One region of the Rubrivivax sp. JA1026 genome, then DNA from elsewhere that is predicted to be linked to it. Evidence: riboswitches for the same ligand, from Rfam matches in the RefSeq annotation. Region 1 holds a riboswitch; each other region holds the start of a gene.
What was found. Region 1 has a riboswitch for cobalamin ahead of G5B56_RS07030 (TonB-dependent siderophore receptor). Riboswitches for the same ligand answer to the same signal wherever they lie in the genome.

Region 1 (7,663 bases):
AACTGCAGCGAGGCTTCGCCGTAGAGGCGGCTGTCGGCGAACAGCAACGCATACAGCAGCGAGCTGGCGATCGCCAGCGGCCAGGCCAGCGGGTTCACGCGCAGGTTGCACAGCACCATCCAGACGCCGAGCGCGAAGGCCACGAGCTCCAGCCACGTCACCGGGCTGCCCAGCAGCGTGAAGGCCACGCGCAGCAGCGGCTGCGCGGGCGCGAGGACCGCTTCGATCACGTCGGGGACCGTCTCAGCGCCGGGGCGGCGCCACCTGCACCAGGATCTCGTCGGGCTTGACCATGCCGAGTTCGGCGCGTGCCTTCTCCTCGACCATCTCCAGCCCTTCCTTCAGGTCACTGACCTCGGCTTCCAGGCGCGCGTTGCGCTCGCGCGCCTGGTCGTTGGCCGCCTGCTGGGCGGCCAGCTGGGTGCGCAGGCTCATCGTGTAGGGAACGCTCGAGCGGCCGAACCAGAGGTCGGCCTGAACGGCGGCGAGCAGCCCCGCCAGCACGAAACTGAGCCAGCGCAAGGGCTCAGCGCAGGTTGTAGAACGCCGAGCGGCCCGGGTACGAGGCGATCTCGCCGAGGTCTTCCTCGATGCGCAGCAGCTGGTTGTACTTGGCGATGCGGTCGCTGCGCGACATCGAGCCGGTCTTGATCTGGCCGGCGTTGGTGCCCACGGCGATGTCGGCGATCGTCGAGTCCTCGGTCTCGCCCGAACGGTGGCTGATGACGGCGGTGTAGCCCGCGCGCTTGGCCATCTCGATGGCCGAGAAGGTCTCGGTCAGCGTGCCGATCTGGTTGATCTTGATGAGGATGGAGTTGGCGATGCCCTTGCGGATGCCTTCCTCGAGGATCTTGGTGTTGGTGACGAACAGGTCGTCGCCGACGAGCTGCAGCTTGCCGCCCAGACGCTCGGTCAGCAGCTTCCAGCCGTCCCAGTCGCCTTCGTGCATGCCGTCCTCGATCGAGATGATCGGGTACTTGTCGGCCCAGGTGGCGAGCATGTCGGTCCACTCGCCGGCCGACAGCACCAGGCCTTCGCCGTCGAGATGGTACTTGCCGTCCTTGTAGAACTCGCTGGCGGCGCAGTCCAGGCCCAGCGCGATCTGCTCGCCCGGGGTGTAGCCGGCCTTGTCGATGGCCTCGAGGATCAGCTGGATCGCGGCCTCGTGGTTGGCGACGTTCGGCGCGAAGCCGCCTTCGTCGCCCACCGACGTCGGCATGCCCTTGGCGTCGATGATCTTCTTCAGCGCGTGGAAGACCTCGGCACCGTAGCGGATGGCCTCGCGGAAGGTCGGCGCGCCGACCGGCAGGATCATGAACTCCTGCAGGTCGAGGTTGTTGTTGGCGTGGGCGCCGCCGTTGATGACGTTCATCATCGGCACCGGCAGGCTCATGCGGCCCATGCCGCCGAAATAGCGGTACAGCGGCAGGCCCGATTCCTCGGCCGCGGCACGCGCGACGGCCATGCTGACGGCCAGCGTCGCGTTGGCGCCCAGGCGGCCCTTGTTCTCGGTGCCGTCCAGATCGACCAGGGTCTTGTCCAGGAAGGCCTGCTCGCTGGCGTCCAGGCCCAGCACGGCTTCGCTGATCTCGGTGTTGATGTGCTCGACGGCGCGCAGCACGCCCTTGCCGAGGTAGCGACCCTTGTCGCCGTCACGCAGCTCGATCGCCTCGCGGCTGCCGGTGGACGCGCCCGAGGGCACGGCCGCACGGCCCATCGTGCCGCTTTCCAGCAGCACGTCGCACTCGACGGTGGGGTTGCCGCGGCTGTCGAGGATCTCTCGGCCGACGATGTCGACGATCGCACTCATGGGAGCTGCCTTTCTTTTCTGGAGGATCTCTGTGCTCAGACCGGGGCGTCCACGCCTTCGACGAGCACCATGTTGAAGTAGTCGGTGGCGCCCTGACGGTGGGCGCGCGCGGCACGATACATCTGGCCGTCGTAGAAGGCCTTGGCCGCCTCGTAGCTGGGGAAACGCAGCATCGCCACGCGCGCCGGGTTCCAGTCGCCCTCGAGGCACTCGTGGCGGCCGCCGCGCACGAGGTATTCGCCCCCGGCGGCCTTCACCGCCGCCGGCGCCTCGGCCATGTACTGCTTGTAGCGCTCGGGGTCGCTGATCTTCATCTCGACCAGCAGGTAGGCGGGGGCGGACATGGCCGGGCTCAGCAGCTGAAGTCGTTTTCGAGCAGCGGCTGCTGCTTGACGACGCGGTCGATGGCGACGAGCTGTTCCAGCAGCGCCTGCATGTGCTTGAGCGGCACCGCGTTCGGGCCGTCGGACATCGCGTTCGCCGGGTCCGGGTGCGTCTCCATGAAGAGGCCGGCGACACCGACGCCGACCGCCGCGCGCGAGAGCACCGGCACGAACTCGCGCTGGCCGCCCGAGCTGGTGCCCTGGCCGCCGGGCAGCTGCACGCTGTGCGTGGCGTCGAAGACCACCGGCGCGCCGGTCTCGCGCATGATCGCCAGGCTGCGCATGTCCGAGACGAGGTTGTTGTAGCCGAAGCTCGCGCCGCGTTCGCAGACCGTGAACAGGTCCTCGGCCAGGCCCTTCTCGCGCGCCGCGGCGCGGGCCTTGTCGACGACGTTCTTCATGTCGTGCGGGGCGAGGAACTGGCCCTTCTTGATGTTCACCGGCTTGCCGCACTGGGCGACGGCGCGGATGAAATCGGTCTGGCGGCAGAGGAAGGCCGGCGTCTGCAGCATGTCGACGACGGCGGCGACCTGCGGCACCTCGGCTTCGGTGTGCACGTCGGTCAGCACCGGCACGCCGAGTTCGCGGCGCACCTTGGCCAGGATCTCCAGCCCGCGTTCCATGCCCGGGCCGCGGAAGGAGCTGCCGCTGGAGCGGTTGGCCTTGTCGTAGCTGGACTTGAAGATGAACGGGATGCCCAGCGCCGAGGTGATCTCCTTCAGGCGCCCGGCGACGTCCATCTGGAGCTGCTCGCTCTCGACGACGCAGGGGCCGGAGATCAGGAAGAAGGGCCGGTCGATGCCGACCTCGAAACCGCAGAGCTTCATGCGACTGCCTTTTGCGCGACGCCTTCGCCGCGCCGCGCCTGGTGGTCCAGCGCCGCCTTGACGTAGCTGGAGAACAGCGGGTGCCCGCCCCAGGGCGTGCTCTTGAACTCGGGGTGGAACTGCACGCCCATGAACCACGGGTGGCGGTCCTGCGGCAGCTCGACGATCTCGGTCAGCTGCTCGCGCTGCGTCAGCGCGCTGATGACGAGGCCGGCGGCCTGCAGCCGGTCGAGGTAGTTGACGTTGGCCTCGTAGCGGTGGCGGTGGCGCTCGGTGACGACCGGGCCGTAGATCTGGTAGGCCAGCGTGCCGGGCTTGACGTCCGAGCTCTGCGCGCCCAGGCGCATCGTGCCGCCGAGGTCGGAGCTGGCGCTGCGCTTCTGGATCGAGCCGTCGCGGTCCTGCCATTCCTCGATCAGCGCGATCACCGGGTGCGGCGTCTGCGGCGCGAACTCGGTGCTGTTGGCGTTCTCCAGGCCGGCGACGTGGCGCGCGTACTCGATCGTCGCGACCTGCATGCCCAGGCAGATGCCGAGGTAGGGCAGGCGGTGCTCGCGGGCGAACTTGGCGGCCAGGATCTTGCCCTCGACGCCGCGCTGGCCGAAGCCGCCGGGCACGAGGATCGCGTCGTACTGCGCCAGCTGCGCGACGTTGTGCTCGTCCAGCGTCTCGGCGTCGACGTACTCGATGTCGACCTTGGCGTGGTTGTGGATGCCGGCGTGGCGCAGCGCCTCGTTGAGCGACTTGTACGAGTCCGACAGGTCGGTGTACTTGCCGCACATCGCGATCGTCACGCGGTTCTGCGGGTGCTCGACCTCCTGCACCAGCGTGTCCCAGCGGCGCAGGTCGGCGGGCTTGGTCAGCAGCTGCAGCTTCATGCAGATCAGCTCGTCCAGGCCCTGCTCGTGCAGCACGCGCGGCACCTTGTAGATCGTGTCGACGTCGGGCATCGAGATCACGCCGTGCTGAGGCACGTTCGTGAACAGGCTGATCTTCTCGCGCTCGTCGTCGGGGATGCGGCGGTCGGCGCGGCACAGCAGCGCGTCGGGCTGGATGCCGATCTCGCGCAGCTTCTGCACCGTGTGCTGCGTCGGCTTGGTCTTCAGCTCGCCGGCGGCGGCGATCCACGGCACGTAGGTCAGGTGCACGAAGGCGGTGTTCGCCGGGCCGAGCTTCAGGCTCAGCTGGCGCACGGCCTCCAGGAAGGGCAGCGACTCGATGTCGCCGACCGTGCCGCCGATCTCGACAATCGCGACGTCGACGTCGACGGCCCCGCGGCGCACGTAGTCCTGGATCTCGTTGGTGACGTGCGGGATCACCTGCACCGTCTTGCCGAGATAGTCGCCGCGGCGCTCCTTCTCGAGCACGCTCTTGTAGATCTGGCCGGTCGTGAAGTTGTTCGTGCGCTTCATCCGCGTGGTGATGAAACGCTCGTAGTGGCCGAGGTCGAGGTCGGTCTCGGCGCCGTCATCGGTGACGAACACCTCGCCGTGCTGGAACGGGCTCATCGTGCCCGGGTCGACGTTGAGGTACGGATCCAGCTTGATCAGGGTGACCTTCAGACCTCGCGACTCGAGGATCGCCGCCAGCGAGGCTGCCGCGATCCCCTTGCCGAGGGAGGACACCACGCCGCCGGTGACGAAGACGAACTTGGTCATGTCGCGTGGGGCACATGCGCAAGTCGCTGTGCCCAGGTGGTAAAGCGTGATTATAGGCGGCGCCCCCTGCCGCTCCCCGGTGCGCCGGCGCGCCGCTCGGGCGTGTCGCCGCGCCCCCCGGCGGTGCTAGACTTCGCGCCGCTTGCATCAGGTGCCCTCTTGCACGGCAGGTGTCGGAGGGTTGAACGGGAAGCCGGTGCGCGGCGCGTCCACGATGACGCGCGGCAATTCCGGCGCTGCCCCCGCAACGGTCGGCGAGGTGCGGTCAGCAATGCAGCCACTGGTCCAGCGAGGACTGGGAAGGCGCTGACGGCTTCGGTCCACGGTCAAACCGTCGGACCGGCACTCGCGAGCCCGGATACCGGCCCGATGCCAGGGATGCCGGCGTCGCGGTGGGCGGCGCGCACGAACCCCCGCGGCCCGGAGTCCGTCTTGACGTCCGCCGGCTCGGGTGACATCGGGCGTGCCGCGTTCCAGGACGGCGGCTTGACTCATCGCTGGTCCGCACGGGGTGTGCGGCTGGAGGCCCGCTTGTCCATGTCCTGTTTCGACCGCCGCACCGTCGTCGCGGTCGCCTGTTCGTTCGTCGCCGCCACTGCGGCGGCGCAATCCTCCGAAACCATCGTCGTCACCGGCTCGCGCGAGCCGCTGGCCGTCTCGCGGCTGGCCGCCGACGTCGTCGTGATCGACGGCGACACGCTGCGTGCCTCGGGCGCCACGTCGCTGGCCGACCTGCTGCGCGAGCAGGCCGGCGTGCAGCTGTCGCGCAGCGGCGGCCCCGGCGGCGCCACCTCGGTGATGATCCGCGGCGCCTCGGGCAGCCAGACCGTCGTGCTGGTCGATGGCGTGCGCATCGGCTCGGCGACGCTGGCCGACCCGTCGGTGCAGGCGCTGCCGCTGGCGCAGATCGAGCGTGTCGAAGTGCTGCGCGGCCCCGGCTCCAGCCTCTACGGCGCCGACGCCGTCGGGGGGGTCATCAACATCGTCACGCGCCGCGCCGACGCCGGCCTGCGTTTCGACGCCGCCGCCGCGTTCGGCGGCCGCGGCGCACGCGAGCTGTCGGCCGGTGCCAGCGGCAGCTTCGGCGCCTGGGATTTCGCCGCGTCGCTGGCCCGGCAGCACGACGACGGCGACAGCGCGCTGCGCCCCGGCGATCCGTACGGCAACTACAACGCCGACGACGACGGCTACACGCGCGACAGCGGCCAGGCACGCATCGGCTTCACGCCGGCGCCGGGCCACCGCATCGGCCTGTCGCTGCTGCGCAGCCGGCTGGAAACCCAGATCGACAGCACCGAGTACGCGCCGCCGAACTACGCCCCCGACAACACGCCGGACTTCCGCGACCAGCTCGACGTCGACGCCACCGCGCTCGACTGGCGCGGCACGCTCGCGCCGGGCCTGGTTGCGACACTGCGGGTCGACCGCGCGGTCGACGAGTCGCGCAGCGGCGAGGCGGTGGTCTACCGTTACCGCACCACGCGTGACCACGCGCTCGCGCAGTTGGCTTGGGAGACCGGCGTCGCCGGCCAGATCGTCGCCGCCGTCGAGCGTCTGGAAGAAGACGCCAAGACCGACAGCTACCGCGGTGATCGCGACACCGACAGTGCCGTGCTGTCCTGGACGGGCAGCGCCGGCCGTTACTCGTGGCAGGCCGACCTGCGCCGTGACGACAGCTCAGACTATGGCGCCCAAACCACCGGCCGCCTGGGCGGCAGCTTCGCGCTGACGCCCGCCTGGCGCTTGCGTGCGCTGGCCGGCAACAGCTTCCGCGCGCCGTCGTTCAACGACCTGCTGTACCCCGGCTACGGCGTGCCGGGCATCAAGCCGGAACGCGGGCGCAGCGTCGAGTTCGGCGTCGAGTGGGCCGCCGATGGCGACCGCGCCGCCCTGACGGTCTTCCGCAACCGGCTGAAGAACCTGATCGGGCCGGCCAAGGGCAGCCTGTGTCCTGACGACCCCCTCTACGCTTTGGGCTGCGTCGCCAACACTTCCCGCGCCCGTCTGCAGGGCGCGACGCTGTCGGGCGCCAAGGCGCTGGGCGACTGGTCGCTGCGCGCCCAGGTCGACTTCCTCGACGCCAAGAACGAGGACACCGGCGCCCGCCTGACGCGCCGTGCGGCGCACCAGGAGACGCTGGGCCTCGACTGGCGCCACGGCGTTTGGAACGCCGGGGCCAGCGTGCTGCACGTCGGCGCCCGGCCCGACAGCCGCGAACTCGGCGCCGAGACCACGCTGGACCTGAAGGCCGGCTGGCGCTTCGCCAAGGGCTGGACGCTGGAGAGCCGGCTGCTGAACGCGACCGACGAGGACCTCGAGCCCTCGGCCTACTACCGCGGCCCGGCCCGGCAGTTCTGGCTCGGCCTGCGCTACGAAGGCGGCGTCTGACGCCGCACGCCCGGGGCGGACGATGCACGAGCTGATCCTCGGCGGCGCCAAGAGCGGCAAGTCGCGCTGCGCCGAAACACGCGCGGCGCACTGGCTCGCGCTGCCGGGGCACGGCGCCGTGCTCGTCGCCACCGCGATGGCCGGCGACGACGAGATGCGCGCGCGCATCGAGCGTCACCGCGCCGACCGTGCCGCCCGCGTGCCGGGGCTGGCCACGCGCGAGGAGCCGCGTGCGCTGGCCGCCGTGCTGCGCGAGGAGTCGCAGCCCGGGCGCATGGTCGTCGTCGACTGCCTGACGCTGTGGCTCACCGGCCTGCTGATGCCGCTGGACGGCGCGCCGGTCGACGACCCGGCGGCCGAGGTCGACGCGCTCGTCGACGCGCTGGCCGCCGCGCGCGGCCCGGTGGTGCTCGTGTCCAACGAGATCGGCCTGGGCGTGACGCCGATGTCGCGCCAGGCGCGGCGCTTCGTCGACGAACTCGGCCGGCTGCACCAGCGCGTGGCCGCGGCCAGCACCCGCGTGACGCTGATGGTCGCCGGGCTGGAACTGCCGCTGAAGGGGCCGCGATGAAGCCGGTGCACCGTCTGCTCCTGCTG
Region 2 (7,663 bases), on a different contig from region 1:
CAGCAGCAGCGCCAGCACGGCAGGGCGCCAGTGGCGCGACGGTGATCTTTCCTGTGGCTTCATCTTCATCGTCTCTTCTTCTGGAGGGAGGGAAACAGGGTCAGTCGCGGTGCCAGAGCAGCACCGCGCTGCGTTTGGCGCAGCCCAGGCGCAGGCCGCGGCGGCCGGGCCGCGCCGAGGCGGCGACCTGGGCCAGCACCTGCGGCCGGCGGTCGTCGCCGGGCGGCAGACGCAGGCGCTCGATGACGTGCGCCTGGGCCGCGGCAAGCGACTCGAAACACACCTCGTAGCGCCAGTCGGCGAAGTGCAGCGCCTGCGGCGCGCGTGTGGGGCCCAGTGCGGCGAGCACACGTTCGACGACCGGGCGCGTGTCGGCGCCGTGCAGTTCGGGCGTCAGCACGCCGGCCAGGCAGAACGTCGCCGGCCCGGCCTGCGCCGGCACGACCCAGGCCATGCAGCGGCGCCAGCGTGTGGCCATCGCGTCGTGGAAGGCGGCGGGTTCACGCTGCGCCGGCGGCAGGTGCGCGGCCAGCAGCGTGTCGGCGGCGACGGCGGGCTCGAGCTGCGTCCAGTCGACGGGCGACAGCTCCAGGCGGATGCCGCGCACGGCCAGCGCCGGTCGCCGCGCGAGCAGCCGGCGCTGCATCTCGGGCTGTGGTTCGACGGCGTGCCAGCGCGCGCCGGGCGCGAGCATGCGGCGGCTGAGCACGCCGCTGCCGGCACCGATGTCGAGCAGATCGGGCAGCGAGCGCGGCAGCAGCGGCAGCACGGCGCGGGCGTAACCCGAGCGCACGATGGTGTGCGCGTAGAACGCGGCTTCGGCCTCGCCCCAGGCGCAGGGCGTGGCGGCGTCGGGCCGGAGTTCCGGCGCGTTGGAAGACATGGGAATACCGGCGTACGCGCCCTGGCCGCTTCCCCGCAGCCTGGCGCCTTACGGCCTGCCGCTCGCGCGGCACGCCACCTCGTTGGCCGGTATCCGGGCTGGCGGAGACGACCCGTGTGTCCTTCCCAGGAGACGACTCCCAGTGGCTTCGACACGAGCTGGGGCCTGTGAGGCCCCGTCCGCTTACCGTTGCGGGGGCAGCTCAGGTTGGGGGCACGAGGCCCCTCCCTGATTCCCGTTGAACTGCATCCACCGGAGGGTGGGCGCGAGCACCAACGGCCGGCATCATAACCAGCGCCGCCGGCGGCCCCGCCGCGAGACCTGACCTGTATCATGCGCCGCGTTGGTGCTCGCCGAGGCTCTCCGCCGAGGCAGTTCAACGGGAATCAGGAAGGGCGAGGCCGTCACGGCGCGAGCCCCAACCTGAGCTGCCCCCGCAACGGTAAGCGGACGGAAAGACGGCTTCGTGCCGGCTCTTCCGGCCCGTGACACGGCCACTGGGACGGCGGCGCGCCAGCGTCGCCACCGGGAAGGCGTCACGGACAGGTCCGCCAGCCCGGATACCGGCCAACGAGGTGGCGTGCCCGCGCGAGCGGCGCGCCGTGTAGCGCCAGCCGCGGGGAAGCGGCCAGGCGCGTCGAACCCGTCTCACGTTTTCCGAGCCGTCCCTTCCCAGCGCGTGCCGTGTCGCCGCGCCCGAGCCGTCGTGCGGCGGCGGGCCGCCGTCGTCGCGCCGTCTCGACCCAGGAGCACCCGATGCACATCGAACCCGGCGTCCTCGCCCAGACCAAGATCCTCGCCGCCAACGTCGCCGCCGGCGGCGTGCTGCTGGCGCACCTGCCGGCACTCGCCAAGCGCCCGGCGCTGTGGCTGCGCACGGCGCTCGCGGCGGTGTTCTTCTCGCTGTTCATGCAGTCCTTCCACATGGCCGTCGGCCCGTCGGAGCTGCACTTCATCGGCGCGATGCCGATCTACCTGCTGCTGGGCTATCTGCCGACGCTGTTCGGCTTCGCGCTCGGCCTGCTGCTGCAAGGCCTGCTGTTCGAGCCGCAGGATCTGGTGCACCTGGCGGTGAACACGCTGTCGCTGGTCGTGCCGCTCACCGCGGTTCACTTCGGCATCGGCCGCCGCCTGTCGGCCGCGCAGGTCAGCGAGGCGCGTGTCGCCACCGTGCTGCGCCTGGACGCGGCCTACTACGCCGGCGTCACGGCGATGGTCGGCTTCTGGCTGGCCATCGGCCAGGAAGCGACGCCGCTGGCCGACTGGGCGCGTTTCGCTTCGTCCTACCTCGTGCTGGTGGCGCTGGAGCCGGTGTTCACGCTGCTGATCGTGCGCGCCGTGCGCCGCTGGCGCGAAGCCGGCTGGGCGCGCGCCTGCCTGGACGAGCGGCTCACCGCCGCCGCCTGACGGGCCGCCGCCATGCAGATCGAAACGCCCCCGTTCGATCGCGACAAACCGCGCCCTCAGGGCGAACGCCGGGGGCTGGTGATCGTGCACACCGGGCCGGGCAAGGGCAAAAGCACCGCCGCCTTCGGCCTGGCGCTGCGCGCCCACGGCCGCGGCAAGGCGGTGAAGGTCTACCAGTTCATGAAGGTGCCCTCGGCACGGTTCGGCGAGCACCGGCTGTTCGAGCAGCTGGGCATCCCGATCGAAGGCCTGGGCGACGGCTTCAGCTGGAAGAGCCGCGACCTCGGCCACTCCGCCGAGCTGGCGCTGGCCGGCTGGCAGCGTGTGCGCGACACGGTGCTGTCGGGCGCGCACTTTCTCGTCGTGCTCGACGAGGTGATGGCGCCGCTGCGCTACGGCTGGATCCCGCTGGACGAGTTGCTGGCCTGCCTGCGCGCGCGCCCGCCGCAGGTCCACGTGCTGCTGACCGGGCGCGGCGCGCCGCCGGAGCTGATCGAGGCCGCCGACACGGTCACCGAGATGACGAAGCTGAAACACCACTACGACGCCGGCGTGCCCGCGCAGCGCGGCATCGAGGACTGAGAACCCATGCACAAGATTCCCGCGACCATCGTCACCGGCTTCCTCGGCGCCGGCAAGACGACGCTGCTGCGCCACCTGCTGACGAACGCCGGCGGCCGCCGCATCGCCGTCATCGTCAACGAGTTCGGCGAACTCGGCATCGACGGCGAGCTGCTGCGCGGCTGCGGCATCGGCTGCGACGAAGCGGGCCGCGACGACGGCAACCTCGTCGAGCTCGCCAACGGCTGCCTGTGCTGCACCGTGCAGGAGGAGTTCGCGCCGGTGATGGAGCGCCTGGCCGAGCGCCGCGAGCGCATCGACCATCTCGTCATCGAGACCTCGGGCCTGGCGCTGCCCAAGCCGCTGGTGCAGGCCTTCCAGTGGCCGACGCTGCGCCACGCGTTCACGGTCGACGCCGTCGTCACCGTCGTCGACGCGCCGGCGGTGGCCGAAGGCCGTTTCGCCGACGACCCGCAGGCCGTCGACGTCCAGCGCCGCGCCGACGACAACCTCGACCACGAGTCGCCGCTGGCCGAGCTGTTCGAGGACCAGCTCGCCACCGCCGACCTCGTCGTGCTGAACAAGACCGACGCGCTCGACGCCGCGACGCTGGCCGCCGTCGAGGCCCAGGTGCGCGCCGGTGCGCCGGCGGCCGTCAAGCTGCTCGCCGCGCAGCACGGCCGCCTGGCGCCCGACGTGCTGCTGGGCCTGGGCCGCGCCGTCGAGGACGCGATCGACGGCCGCCACACGCACCACGACGCAGAAGAGGACCACGACCACGACGAGTTCGACTCGGTCGCGCTGACGGTCGAGGTGAGCGACCGCGAGCGCCTGCTGCAGGCGTTGGCCGCGCTCGTCGCACGCCACGAGATCTACCGCGCCAAGGGCTTCGTCGCGCTGCCCGGCGCGGCGATGCGCCTCGTCGTGCAAGGCGTCGGCGCGCGCCTGGACAGCCACTTCGACCGTGCCTGGCGCGCGGGCGAGGCACGTGTCTCGCGCCTGGTGCTGATCGGCGCCGAGCTCGACGCCGCCGTGCTGCAGGCCGAGCTGCAGCAGGCGCTGGCCGCCGGCTGATGCACCTGCTGTCGACACGCGCCGCCGGCCTCGTCGACGACGAGGGCCGCGGCGTCGTGCGCCTGGCGCAGACGCCGGGCGAGATCGTCGTGCTCAGCGCCGCCGACAGCACGCTGGCGCTGCTGGCCGACACCGCCGCGGCGCTGCCGGCCGGCTTTCCGAGCATCCGCCTGGCCAACCTGATGGCGCTGCGCCAGCCGGCGTCGGTGGACCTCTACGTCGACGAGGTGCTGCAGCACGCGCGTGCGGTCGTCGTCGACCACCTCGGCAACGCAGCCGACTGGGCCTACCTCGTCGAGCAGGCCGGGCGCACCGCGCGCCGGCGCGGCCAGTGGCTGGCGCTGTTCTCGGGCGACTTCGGCGAAGACCCGCAGCTGCTCGCACGCTCGACGGCCGCGGCCGACGACTGCCGCCTGCTCTGGCGCTGCCTGCGCGACGGCGGGCCGGCGCAGGCCGAGGCCTTCTTCGCGCTGATCGCGCACGCCGCCTTCGGCCGCGGCGAACGCCCTTCGCCGCCCGAGCCGCTGCCCTGCGCGCTGCCTTACGTGCCGCGCGACGCCGCCGCCTGGCCGGCGCGCCCGGCCGGTGCGCCGGTGGCGCTGCTGGTTTTCTACCGGGCGCATCTGCAGTCGGGCAACACGGCGGTCTTCGACGCCCAGCTCGCGGCGCTGGCCGCCGCCGGGCTGGAGCCGCTGGCGCTGGCCGTCGACACGCTGAAGAACCCCGAGAGCCTGGCGCTGCTGCGCACGCTGGCGGCGCGCCACGCGGTCGACGTCGTGCTCAACGCGACGGCGTTCGCGCTCGGCGGCGCCGGTGCCGGTTTCGAGCCGCTGGCCGGCGACGCGCCGGTGCTGCAGCTCTTGCTGGCCGGCAGCACCCGCGAAGGCTGGGCCGAAGACCCGCACGGCCTGGCGCCACGCGACCTGGCGATGCAGGTCGTGCTGCCCGAGGTCGACGGCCGCATCGCCACGCGCGCGATCAGCTTCAAAGGCGTGGCCTGGCGCTGCGAGCGCACCGAGATCGACGTCGTGCGCTACCAGCCCGAACCCGAGCGCATGGCCTTCGTCGCCGAGCTGGCACGGCGCTGGTGCCGGCTGCGCCACGTGCCGCCGGCCGAACAGCGCCTGGCGCTGGTGCTGGCCAACTACCCGAACGACGACGCGCGCCTGGCCAACGGCGTCGGCCTGGATACGCCGGCCTCGACGCTGCTGATCCTGCAGGCGCTGCACGACGCGGGCTACGCCGTCGGCGCCTTGCCGCCCGACAGCGAGGCGCTGATGCACACGCTGGCCGCCGGCGTCACCAACGACACCGAGGCCAACGACGCGCGCCCGGCGCTGCAAAGCCTGGCGCTGGCCGACTACCGCGCCGAGTTCGAGCGCCTGCCGGCCGTCTGCCGCGACGCCGTGCTCGCGCTCTGGGGCGCGCCCGAGGCCGACCCGATGATGCGTGCCGGGCGCTTCATGATCCCGGGGCTGCGCCTGGGGCGCGTCTTCGTCGGCATCCAGCCGGCGCGTTCGCGCGGGCCCGACCTGCTGGCGCGTTATCACGACGCCGACCTCGTGCCGCCGCACGCCTATCTGGCGTTCTATTTCTGGCTGCGCCGCCACTGGGCGGCCGACGCCGTCGTGCACGTCGGCAAACACGGCAACCTGGAGTGGCTGCCGGGCAAGAGCGTCGCGCTCGGCGAAGCCTGCTGGCCCGACCTGCTGCTCGGGCCGATGCCGCACCTGTACCCGTTCATCGTCAACGACCCCGGCGAAGGCTGCCAGGCCAAACGCCGCACGCAGGCGGTCATCGTCGACCACCTGATGCCGCCGCTGACGCGTGCCGAGTCCTACGGCGCGCTGCTCGACATCGAACGCACGATGGACGAGTACTACGAGGCGCTGGCGCTGGACCCGCCACGCGCGCGCCGGCTGCGCCAGGTGCTGCTCGGCCAGGTGATCGGCGCCGGGCTGCACCGTGAACTGGGCTTCGACGCGCCCGAAGACGACACCCAGCGCGAGGCCCTGCTGCGCCGCCTCGACGCCTTCCTCTGCGAGCTGAAGGAAGCGCAGATCCGCGACGGCCTGCACGTCTTCGGCCGCTCGCCCGAAGGCCGGGCGCGGCGCGACACGCTGCGTGCGCTGGCGCGTTTCGAGCGCGGCGCGGCGCCGGGCGACGCCAGCCTGCTGCGTGCGCTGGCCGCCGACCTGGCGCTGGATTTCGACCCGCTGGCGCCCGACTGGGCCCGGCCCTGGGACGGCCCGCGCCCGGCGCTGCTGCTGTCGCTGGCCGACACGCCCTGGCGCCACGCCGGCCACACACGCGAGCGCCTGGAGCTGCTGGCCGAACGCCTGCTGGAGGCGCACGCGCTGCAGCCCGACGCACCGGCCGCCGACGCCGCCGCCTGGCCGCAGACGGCGCCGGTGCTGGCCGCGCTGCGCGACGTGCTGGCGCCGCGGCTGGACGCCTGCGGCGCCGAGGAAATGCGCCAACTGCTGCGTGGCCTGGGCGGCCGCGTCGTGCCGCCCGGCCCCAGCGGCGCGCCCTCGCGCGGCCGCGCCGACACCTTGCCGACCGGGCGCAACTTCTACGCCGTCGACACACGCGCGGTGCCCACCGTCGCCGCCTGGACCACCGGGCGCGCCGCCGCCGAGCGCCTGGTCGAACGCCATCTGCAGGACCACGGCGCGCTGCCGGCCACGGTCGGCCTGTCGGTCTGGGGCACGAGCACGATGCGCTCGGGCGGCGAAGACCTGGCCCAGGCGCTGGCGCTGCTGGGCGCGCGGCCGAAATGGGCCGCCGGCAGCGGCCGCGTGCTCGACGTCGAGCTGCTGCCGGTGGCGGTGCTCGGCCGGCCGCGCATCGACGTCACGCTGCGCGTCTCGGGTTTCTTCCGCGACGCCTTCCCGAACCTGATCGAGCTCTTCGACGCCGCGGTGCGTGCCGTCGCCGCGGTGCCGGCCGAAGACGAGAGCGACGACGAGAACCCGGTGCGCGCGCGTGTGCAGCGCGAGGCGCGGGCCGCCCAGCAGGCAGGGCTGGACGCCGAAGCCGCGCTGCGCCAGGCCAGCGGGCGTGTCTTCGGCCCGCGCCCCGGCGGCTACGGCGCCGGGCTGCAGGAGCTGATTGCCGGCCGGCGCTGGCAGGGCCGTGGCGACCTGGCCGAGGCCTATCTGCGCGCCGGCGCCTACGCCTACGGCGGCGGCCGCGACGGCGAGGCGGCGCGTGCCGCGCTCGAGACCCGGCTGCGCGGCCTGGACCTGGTGGCGCACAACCAGGACAACCACGAGCACGACCTGCTCGACTCCGACGACTACTACCAGTTCCAGGGCGGCATGGCGGCCGCCGTCGAGGCGCTGCGCGGCAGCGCGCCGGCGCTTTACCACGGCGACCTCAGCGTGCCCGGCGCGCCGCGGGTGCGGCCGCTGCGCGAGGAGATCGCGCGTGTGCTGCGCGCCCGCGCGGTGAACCCGAAGTGGCTCGAAGGCATCCGCCGCCACGGCTACAAGGGCGCGTTCGAGATCGCGGCGACGGTGGACTTCCTGTTCGCCTTCTCGGCCACCACCGGGCTGGTCGAGGACCACCAGTACGCCTTGGTCGCCGACGCCTATCTGCACGACGAGACGACACGCGAGTTCCTGCTGCGCCACAACCCCGAGGCGCTGCGCGCCGTCGGCGAGCGCCTGCTGGAAGCGATGCAGCGTGGCCTGTGGCGCGAGCCCGGGGCCGAACGCGAGCGCATCGCCGCGC
Region 3 (7,663 bases), on a different contig from region 1:
CGCCACCGGCCCGGCAGGCCGAACGACGTGGTGTCGCGCACCGCGACGCCGTGCGCACGCAAGGCCGCCGCGTCGGGCACGCCGGCCGGCGGGCGTGCGCAGAGGAAGTTGGCGACACCAGGCTCGGCCTCGAAGCCGAGCTGCTCCAGCGCCAGGCGCAAGCCGGCCATCCACTCGCCCAGCGTCAGCCGGGCGCCGGCCAGCCAGCGCTGCGTCGCCGGCTCGACCCAGGTCTCGAGCATCGCGACGGCGTGCGCGCCCAGCGGCCACGAGGGCTCGGCCGCGGCCAGCGCCGCAACCCAGGCACCGACATCCCAGTCGACGGCTTCGGGAGCCGGCGCGACGACGTAGGCGCCGCGCAGCCCGCACAGGCCCAGCGCCTTGTTCGGGCTGTGCAGCACGAAGGCCGCATGGCGGTCGGCAGCGCTCCAGCGGCTGGCGCCGCCCAGGCGCAGCGGGGCGTAGACCGAATCGAGCACGGTCGGCACACGCGCCAGGTCGCGCGGCGGCGGCGCGTCCTGGCCCAGCGGGCTCGAGGGCTCGCCGATCCAGCGCAGCGTGGCGTCGGAGCCGGTGGTGACGCCACGCCCCGCGGCGCGCGCCGCGGCCGCGTAGTCGCCGTAGGCATGCGCCGGCAGCGCCACGGCACCCGGCGCCAGGCGCGCACCGACGACGGTGACGCGCTGGATGAACTCGCTCGCGCTGGCCGCCAGCACGATGCGCGCGGGCTCGACACGGTGCCAGTCGGCCAGGCGCTCGCGCAGCGCGTGGTAACCGGGGTCGGGGTAGCGTGTCGGGTCGACACGCTGCAAGGCCGAGACGGCGGCCGGACAAGGGCCGGCGGCGTTGGCGCAGGTCGAGAAGTCCCAGGGCGCGGGCCCGTGGCGGTCGGGGCCGCCGTGCACCCGGTCGGGCTCCGGCAAGGTCCTCAGGCGGTCCATGCAAACTCCAGCAGCAGCCACAGCAGCGCCACGGCCAGCGCGGCACCGGCGGCCTGGCCGGCGAACGCCAGCGCCCGCGCCAGCGCCGTCGTGTCGGCCTCGGCTCCCTGATCGTTGAGCGTGTAGACGCCCGGTTTGCCCAGGCGTACCCCCAGGCGCAGCGCCATCGCGCCCATCGGCCAGCCGCCGTTGGGCGACGGCGTGCGCGCGGCTTCGCGCGCCAGCGGCGCCCAGCCCAGCGACGGCCGCCACAGCAGCGCCGCGGTCAGCCGCGCCGGCAGCCAGCCGAGCAGATCGTCGGCACGCGCCGACCACTTGCCGGCCCATTCCCAGCGGCCGCGGTAGCCCCACATCGCGTCCAGCGTGTTGACCGCGCGCCAGGCCCAGGCGCCCGGCAGACCGGCGACGCAGAACCAGAACAGCGGCGCGACGAACGAGTCGTTGAGATTCTCGGCCAGGGTCTCGATCGCCGTCTCGCGGACCTCGCGTGCGTCGAGCTGCTCGACGTCGCGGCTGCACAGGCTGCGCAGCCGCTGCCGTGCCGCCGGCAGGCCGCCGTTGGCGAACGCGGCATCGACGCCGGCAACCTCGTCGCGCAGCATGCGCCAGGCGAACGAGGGCTTGAGCGCCAGCGCCAGCAGCGGCACCGCGGCCCAGGCCGGCAGCATGAACAGCGCCGCCTGCAGCGCCCAGGCCAGCGCCGCGACGCCGCCGACCACCGCCCACCACGCCAGCGTGCCGGCCAGCAGCGCGGCGCGCGGCGCCAGCGTCGGCAGCCGGCGGTGCAGCGGCATGATCGTGTGGCCCAGCCAGGCCACCGGGTGCCAGGCGTCGCGCGGCTCGCCGAAGCGCCGGTCGATCCACCAGGCCAGCAGCAGCGCGGCGGCGAGGACGAGGGCCGTGTTCATCGTGTCGTGGCAGCGGGCTCGGAGGCCAGGCGCTGCAGACAGTCGACGATCGCCGCGGCGCCTTCGCCCAGGCGCGGGCCGGGGCGGATCAGCAGCTCGAAGCGCTCCGGGGCGAAACCGCAGACGCGGCCGCCGCGCACCGCCGACATCGCCGCCCAGCCCGGCCGCGCGGCCAGCCCGACGACGTCGCGCTGCTGCATCAGCAGCAGGTCGGGGTCGGCGCGCACGACGAACTCCGGGTTGAGCCGGGGGAAGGGTCCGAGCTCGGCCGGCACGACGTTCACCAGGCCCAGCCGGGCCAGCGTGTCGCCGACGAAGGACCCGGCGCCGGCGCCCCAGCTGCCGCCGTGGATCTCGAAGTACACGCGCCGGCCGCGCAGCGCCGCCGGCACACGCGCCGCCGCGGCGGCCAGCTCGCGGTCCAGCCGCACGAGCAGGCGCTCGGCCTCGGCACGCCGGCCGAGCGCCAGGCCCAGCGTGCGCATCGCCTCGACCATGTCGTCATGGCGCTCGGCGTGCACACGCAGCACGCGCAGGCCCAGCGCCTCGAGCCGGTCGCTGGCGCGCGAACGATCGGACGCCAGCACCAGGTCGGGCCGCAGCGCGACCACCGCCTCGATGATCGCGTCCTCCATGCCGCCGACACGCGGCAGCGCTGCCAGCGCCGGCGGCCAGTTGGAGAAACGGTCGACGCCGACCAGCCGGTCGCCGGCCCCGAGCACCCAGACCGTCTCGGTCAGCGACGGCAGCAGCGAGACGATGCGCTGCGGCGGCGCCTGCAGCCGCAGCTCGGTGCCGCGTGCGTCGCGCACGACGACCGGCGCCGCGGCCGCCCCGGCCGCCAGCGCCAGCGCCGCCAGCAGGATCAGCAGGCGCCGGATCATGCGAGCGCTCCCGGGGAGAACAGCCGCGCCGTCAGCTCGGGCGACGAGGCGAACCACGGGTGGAACCAGCTCGCCTTCAGCGCGCCGAGTTCGTACACCGGCTCGCCCGGCGGCAGCGGCAGGCCGGCGCCGGCACGCGCCGGTTCGGTGTGCAGGGCGGCCACCAGCCCGGTCTCGAAGCGCGACCAGTGGAAGCTGTGGCCACGCAGCTCGCCACGGCCGAAGACGAGGCAGTGCGGGCCCAGCGCGGCGACACGCTGGCCGAGCACCGCGCGGCCGGGCAGCAGGCCCCAGAGGCGGTGCTGCCGGCCCTGGCCGTCGACGAGGGTCTCGGCCAGCGCCATCATGCCGCCGCACTCGGCCCAGACCGGGCGGTCGGCCGCCAGGTGCGCCGCGAGTTGCGCCGCCAGGTCGCGGCGGGCGGCCAGCGCCTCGGCGTGCAGCTCCGGGTAGCCGCCGGGCAGCCAGACGGCGTCGCAGTCGGGCAGCGCGTCGCCGGCCAGCGGCGAGAAGAACACCGTCTCGGCGCCGAGCGCGTGCAGGGTCTGCAGATTCGCCGGATAGACGAACGCGAACGCCGCGTCGTGCGCGACGGCGATGCGCCGGCCGTCGAGCCGGCGTTGCGGCGCGGCCGGCGCGGCGACCGGCGGCGGCACCCACTGCGGCCAGTCGGCCAGGGCCCGCGCGCCCAGCGGTGTCGAGGCCAGCGCGTCGGCGGCGGCGTCGAGCCGGGTCAGCGCATCGGGCAGCTCGCCGGCGGCGCTCAGGCCGAGATGGCGCTCCGGCAGCGCGAAGCGGCCGTCGGCCGGCAGCGCGCCGGCCCAGCCGGCCTCGGGCGGCAGCGCCGCCTGCAGCATCGCCGCGTGGCGCGCGCCGCCGACGCGGTTGGCCAGCACACCGGCCCAGCGCAGCTCGCGCCAGCTGCGCAGCCCGTGCACGAGGGCGCCGAAGGTGGCGGCCATCTTCGCCGCGTCGATGACCGCCAGCACCGGCAGGCCGAAACGCTGCGCCAGGTCGGCCGCGCTGGGCTCGCCGTCGTACAGGCCCATCACGCCCTCGACGACGACGAGCTCGGCCTCGGCCGCCGCCTGTGCCAGACGCGCCGCGCAGTCGGCTTCGCCGTTGATCCACAGGTCCAGCGTGTCGACGCTGGCGCCGCTGGCCAGCGCCAGCCATTGGGGATCGAGGAAGTCGGGACCGCACTTGAAGGCCCGCACGCGCGCGCCGCGGCGCGCGTGCAGCCGCGCCAGCGCGCAGGCGACGGTGGTCTTGCCCTGGCCGGAGGCCGGGGCGGCGACGAGCACGACGGCGGCCATCGTCCCGGTCCCCGCGCTCAGACCGCCCAGCGCAGCACGACGAGCGCGCTGCGGCCGGCGACGTTGTAGCTGCGCGCGAGCGCGTAGTCCTTGTCGCCCGCGTTGTCGAGGCGCGCCTGCAGCGTCAGGCCCTTGCCGAGCTTGGTCTCGGCGCTCAGGTTGACGAGGCCGTAGCCGCCCAGGCGCCGGGTGTTGGCGGCGTCGTCCCAGCGTTCGCCGGCGGCCTGGACCTCGGCGCCGAGGCGCCAGCCGGCGAGCACGGTGTCCGCGCCCAGCGTCGCCAGGCGGCGCGCACGGCGGGCGATCAGCTTGTCGGTGGCCTCGTTCCTCGGGTCGTGGAAGTCCGCCGAGGCGCGCAGCGCGACGGCACCGACGCGCGTGCGGCCGGACAGCGTCAGCCCCTCGTAGCTCGCCTGGCCGACGTTCTCGTAGCAGCCGAAGCTCGAGGCGCAGGGGCCGGCGGCGCCGAAGACGATCAGGTCCTCGACCTTGTTGCGCCAGGCGACGAGGCCGATCTCGTGCTCGCCGGCGCTGCGGCGCAGGCCGATCTCGAGGTTGCGGCCGCTCTCGGGCACCAGGTTCGGGACGCCGTAGTCGCTGAAGCGCTGGTACAGCGTCGGCGCGCGGAACGAGGTCGCGGCCGACGCCGTCAGGCGCCAGGCCGGCGCGAAGCGCCAGCCCCAGGCCAGGCTGCCGGTGCCCTTGCCGCCGAACTCGCTGTCGTCGTCGTGGCGGGCGTGGGCCTGCAGCGAATGCACGCCGAACTCGCCGCGCCAGCCCAGCGCGACGCCGTCCTGCGAACGTTCGTCCTGCAGCCGCACGGCCGTGGCCGAGGCCAGGTTGTCCAGGCGGTCCTCGCGCCGCTCCAGCGTCAGCGAGACCCGCTGGCCGGGCCGCAACTGCTGCTCGTGCTGCAGCGTCAGGTCGCGCAAGCGCGTGCGCGTCTGGTAGATGCTCGGCTCGGTCTCGTAGAGGCTGCGCGACTCGGACAGCCGGGCGCTGCTCAGCGCCTGCTCGTTCCACTGGCCGCGCCAGGACAGCGCGGCGGTGCGCAGTTCGTGATGCGAGCGGTCGTCGCGCGTCGAGCTGCCGTCGTAGCGGGCGTTCAGGTGGCTGTCGGTCATCGAGGCCTCGACACGGTGCTCGGGCGCGAGCTGCCAGCCCACGCGGGCCTGCAGCGAACCGCGGCGCCAGCCGTCGGTATCGGGATTCTGGCCGTCGCGCGCATCGAAGCCGTTGCTGTCGCTCCAGCCGGCCGACAGCGCGTAGTCCAGGCGCCCGTCCGAGCCCGAGAGCCCGGCGTCGGCGAGCCGGCTGCCGCGGCTGCCCCAGCCCAGGCCGCCGCTGGCGCGCAGCGCGCCCTGGCCGCGGCGGGTGAAGACCTGCACCACGCCGCCGACGGCGTCCGAGCCGTAGACCGCGGCCGCCGGACCGCGCAGCACCTCGACGCGTTCGATGCGGTCCAGCGCGATCTGCTCCCAGGCGGCGCCGCCGGTGCTCTGCGAGTCGACGCGCACGCCGTCGACGTAGACCGCGGTGTGGCGCGTCTCGCCGCCGCGGATGTAGACGCTGGTGCTGCCGCCGGGGCCGCCGTTGCGGCTGATCTCGATGCCGGGCAGGCGGGCGAGCAGGTCGGCGACGCTGCTCGCGCCGCTGCGCTCGATCGCCGCGCGGTCGACGAGCGAGACGTCGGCCAGCGTCTGCGACAGACGCTCTTCGAGACGGCTGGCGGTGATGACGATCGGGTCTTCGCCGGCCTGGGCGAAGGCCGCCGGCGCGACGGCGGCGGCGACGGCGAGACGGGTGGCGAGAGCGCAGGCGCGCAGCGGGGCGTTCAAGCCCGGGACGGAAGTCGACATGAAAAAAGTCAGAGTCGGCGCGGCCGACCACCTCCCCGCAGCCGCCGCTGTACGGTGCCCGCGCCGCAGGCGCACGCACCCCCACGTTGGCCGGTATCCGGGCTGGCGGCGCGACCCGTGTGCCCTTCCCAGGCGCTTGACCCAGTGGATTCGACACGAGCGGAAGCCTGCGAGGGCTCCGACCGCTTACCGTTGCGGGGGCAGCTCAGGTTGGGGGCGAACCGGCGACACCGTGTCGCCCCTTCCTGATTCCCGTTGAACTGTCCCGGCAGACGCCGGGGACGAGCACCAACGGGGCGCATGATAGGCAAGGCCTCGGCAGCGCCGGGGCACGTTGCGCGATTCCTTGATGACAATCAAGCGAACGCCTCGACCGTCTTCCTTGCCTGGCGCAGAAGCACATGCGCATCGCGCACAAGCCGTGCGCCGGGACGGCCGGCAGCCGCCGCGACAATGCCGCCATGCCCACCGCGGAAGAACTCGACGCCCACCTGCGCCTGCTGCTGGCCGGCGCCTTCGTCATCGGCGCGGCTTTCGGCGCCGTCTCGCAGCGAACCCACTTCTGCACGATGGGCGCGCTGGCCGACGTCTTCGCCTTCGGCGACCGCACCCGGCTGCGGGCCTGGGTCGCCGCCGTCGCCGTCGCGGTGCTGGGCTTTCACCTGATGGTGGGCCTGGGCTGGGTGCGTGCGGCCGACAGCCTGTACGGCGGCACGCGCGTGGGCTGGCTGTCGGCGATCGTCGGTGGCGCGATGTTCGGCCTGGGCATGGTGCTGGCGTCGGGCTGCGCGGCACGCAACCTGGTGCGCCTGGGCGGCGGCAGCCTGAAGTCGCTGGTCGTCGTGCTCGTCGTCGGCGCCAGCGGCTTCGCGGCGATGAAAGGCGTCAGCGCCGTGCTGCGCGTGGCCAGCGTCGACCGCGTCGGCTTCGAGCTGCCGGCCGGCCAGGACGCGGCCGGTGCGCTGGCCGCCGCCACCGGCCTGCCGCTGCAGACGCTCGCCCCCTGGCTCGGCGCGGCGGTGGCCGCGGCGCTGCTGGCCTGGGTGCTGGCACGGCCCGAAGGCCGCGGCCGCGAGGTCGCCGGCGGCGCCGCGATCGGGGTGCTGGTGGTCGCCGCCTGGTGGCTGTCGGGCCGGCTGGGTTTCGTGCCCGAACACCCCGAGACGCTGGAGCCGGCCTTCCTGGCGACGAACTCGCGGCGCATGGAGTCGCTGAGCCTGGTCGCGCCACTGGCCTGGGGCCTGGACTGGCTGCTGTTCTTCAGCGACAGCCGCAAGACGCTGACGATCGGCATCTGCAGCGCCGCCGGCATCGTCGCCGGCTCGGCCGCGGTCGCGCTGGCCACACGCAGCTTTCGCTGGCAGGGTTTCGCCGGCACCGAGGACACGGCCGGCCATCTCGTCGGCGCGGTCCTGATGGGCACCGGCGGCGTCACCGCGCTGGGCTGCACCGTCGGGCAAGGAATCGCAGGTCTATCGACGCTTTCCGCGCATAGCGCCATCGCCGTCTCGGCTATGGTCCTCGGCGGCTTCGCAGGCTTGGCGCTGCAGCGCCGGCGCATCGAACGCTGCGGCTGAACCCACCACCCCACCACGATCGGAGGACAACGACATGAGATCGCCGATGCGACCGCTGCTGGTCGCGCTGGGCGCCGCGAGCCTGGCACTGCCGGCCGCCGCCGACCTGCGGGCCGACGAGGCGCTGGCCGCGCGCTCGGTCGCCGCCACCTGCGCCAACTGCCACGGCACCGACGGC

Region 2: it holds a riboswitch for cobalamin, as region 1 does, so the genes downstream of both, G5B56_RS12830 (energy-coupling factor ABC transporter permease) here and G5B56_RS07030 (TonB-dependent siderophore receptor) in region 1, are expected to answer to the same signal.
Region 3: it holds a riboswitch for cobalamin, as region 1 does, so the genes downstream of both, G5B56_RS02880 (TonB-dependent receptor domain-containing protein) here and G5B56_RS07030 (TonB-dependent siderophore receptor) in region 1, are expected to answer to the same signal.

The regions. Positions count from the first base shown of each region.
Region 1 is NZ_JAALCQ010000003.1:116,620-124,282, reverse strand. It holds gene pnuC (nicotinamide riboside transporter PnuC) at 1-230, opposite strand, end outside; gene ftsB (cell division protein FtsB) at 244-522, opposite strand; gene eno (phosphopyruvate hydratase) at 527-1,810, opposite strand; gene G5B56_RS07045 (DUF1330 domain-containing protein) at 1,846-2,154, opposite strand; gene kdsA (3-deoxy-8-phosphooctulonate synthase) at 2,163-3,020, opposite strand; gene G5B56_RS07035 (CTP synthase) at 3,017-4,678, opposite strand; cobalamin riboswitch at 4,811-5,063, shown strand; gene G5B56_RS07030 (TonB-dependent siderophore receptor) at 5,216-7,066, shown strand; gene G5B56_RS07025 (bifunctional adenosylcobinamide kinase/adenosylcobinamide-phosphate guanylyltransferase) at 7,089-7,637, shown strand; gene G5B56_RS07020 (ABC transporter substrate-binding protein) at 7,634-7,663, shown strand, end outside.
Region 2 is NZ_JAALCQ010000007.1:43,810-51,472, reverse strand. It holds gene G5B56_RS12840 (TonB-dependent receptor) at 1-69, opposite strand, end outside; gene G5B56_RS12835 (class I SAM-dependent methyltransferase) at 101-883, opposite strand; cobalamin riboswitch at 950-1,175, opposite strand; cobalamin riboswitch at 1,211-1,470, shown strand; gene G5B56_RS12830 (energy-coupling factor ABC transporter permease) at 1,640-2,290, shown strand; gene cobO (cob(I)yrinic acid a,c-diamide adenosyltransferase) at 2,303-2,872, shown strand; gene cobW (cobalamin biosynthesis protein CobW) at 2,879-3,925, shown strand; gene cobN (cobaltochelatase subunit CobN) at 3,925-7,663, shown strand, end outside.
Region 3 is NZ_JAALCQ010000001.1:630,516-638,178, reverse strand. It holds gene G5B56_RS02900 (aminotransferase class I/II-fold pyridoxal phosphate-dependent enzyme) at 1-941, opposite strand, end outside; gene cbiB (adenosylcobinamide-phosphate synthase CbiB) at 929-1,849, opposite strand; gene G5B56_RS02890 (ABC transporter substrate-binding protein) at 1,846-2,733, opposite strand; gene G5B56_RS02885 (cobyrinate a,c-diamide synthase) at 2,730-4,049, opposite strand; gene G5B56_RS02880 (TonB-dependent receptor domain-containing protein) at 4,067-5,908, opposite strand; cobalamin riboswitch at 5,979-6,216, opposite strand; gene G5B56_RS02875 (YeeE/YedE family protein) at 6,370-7,485, shown strand; gene G5B56_RS02870 (cytochrome C) at 7,532-7,663, shown strand, end outside.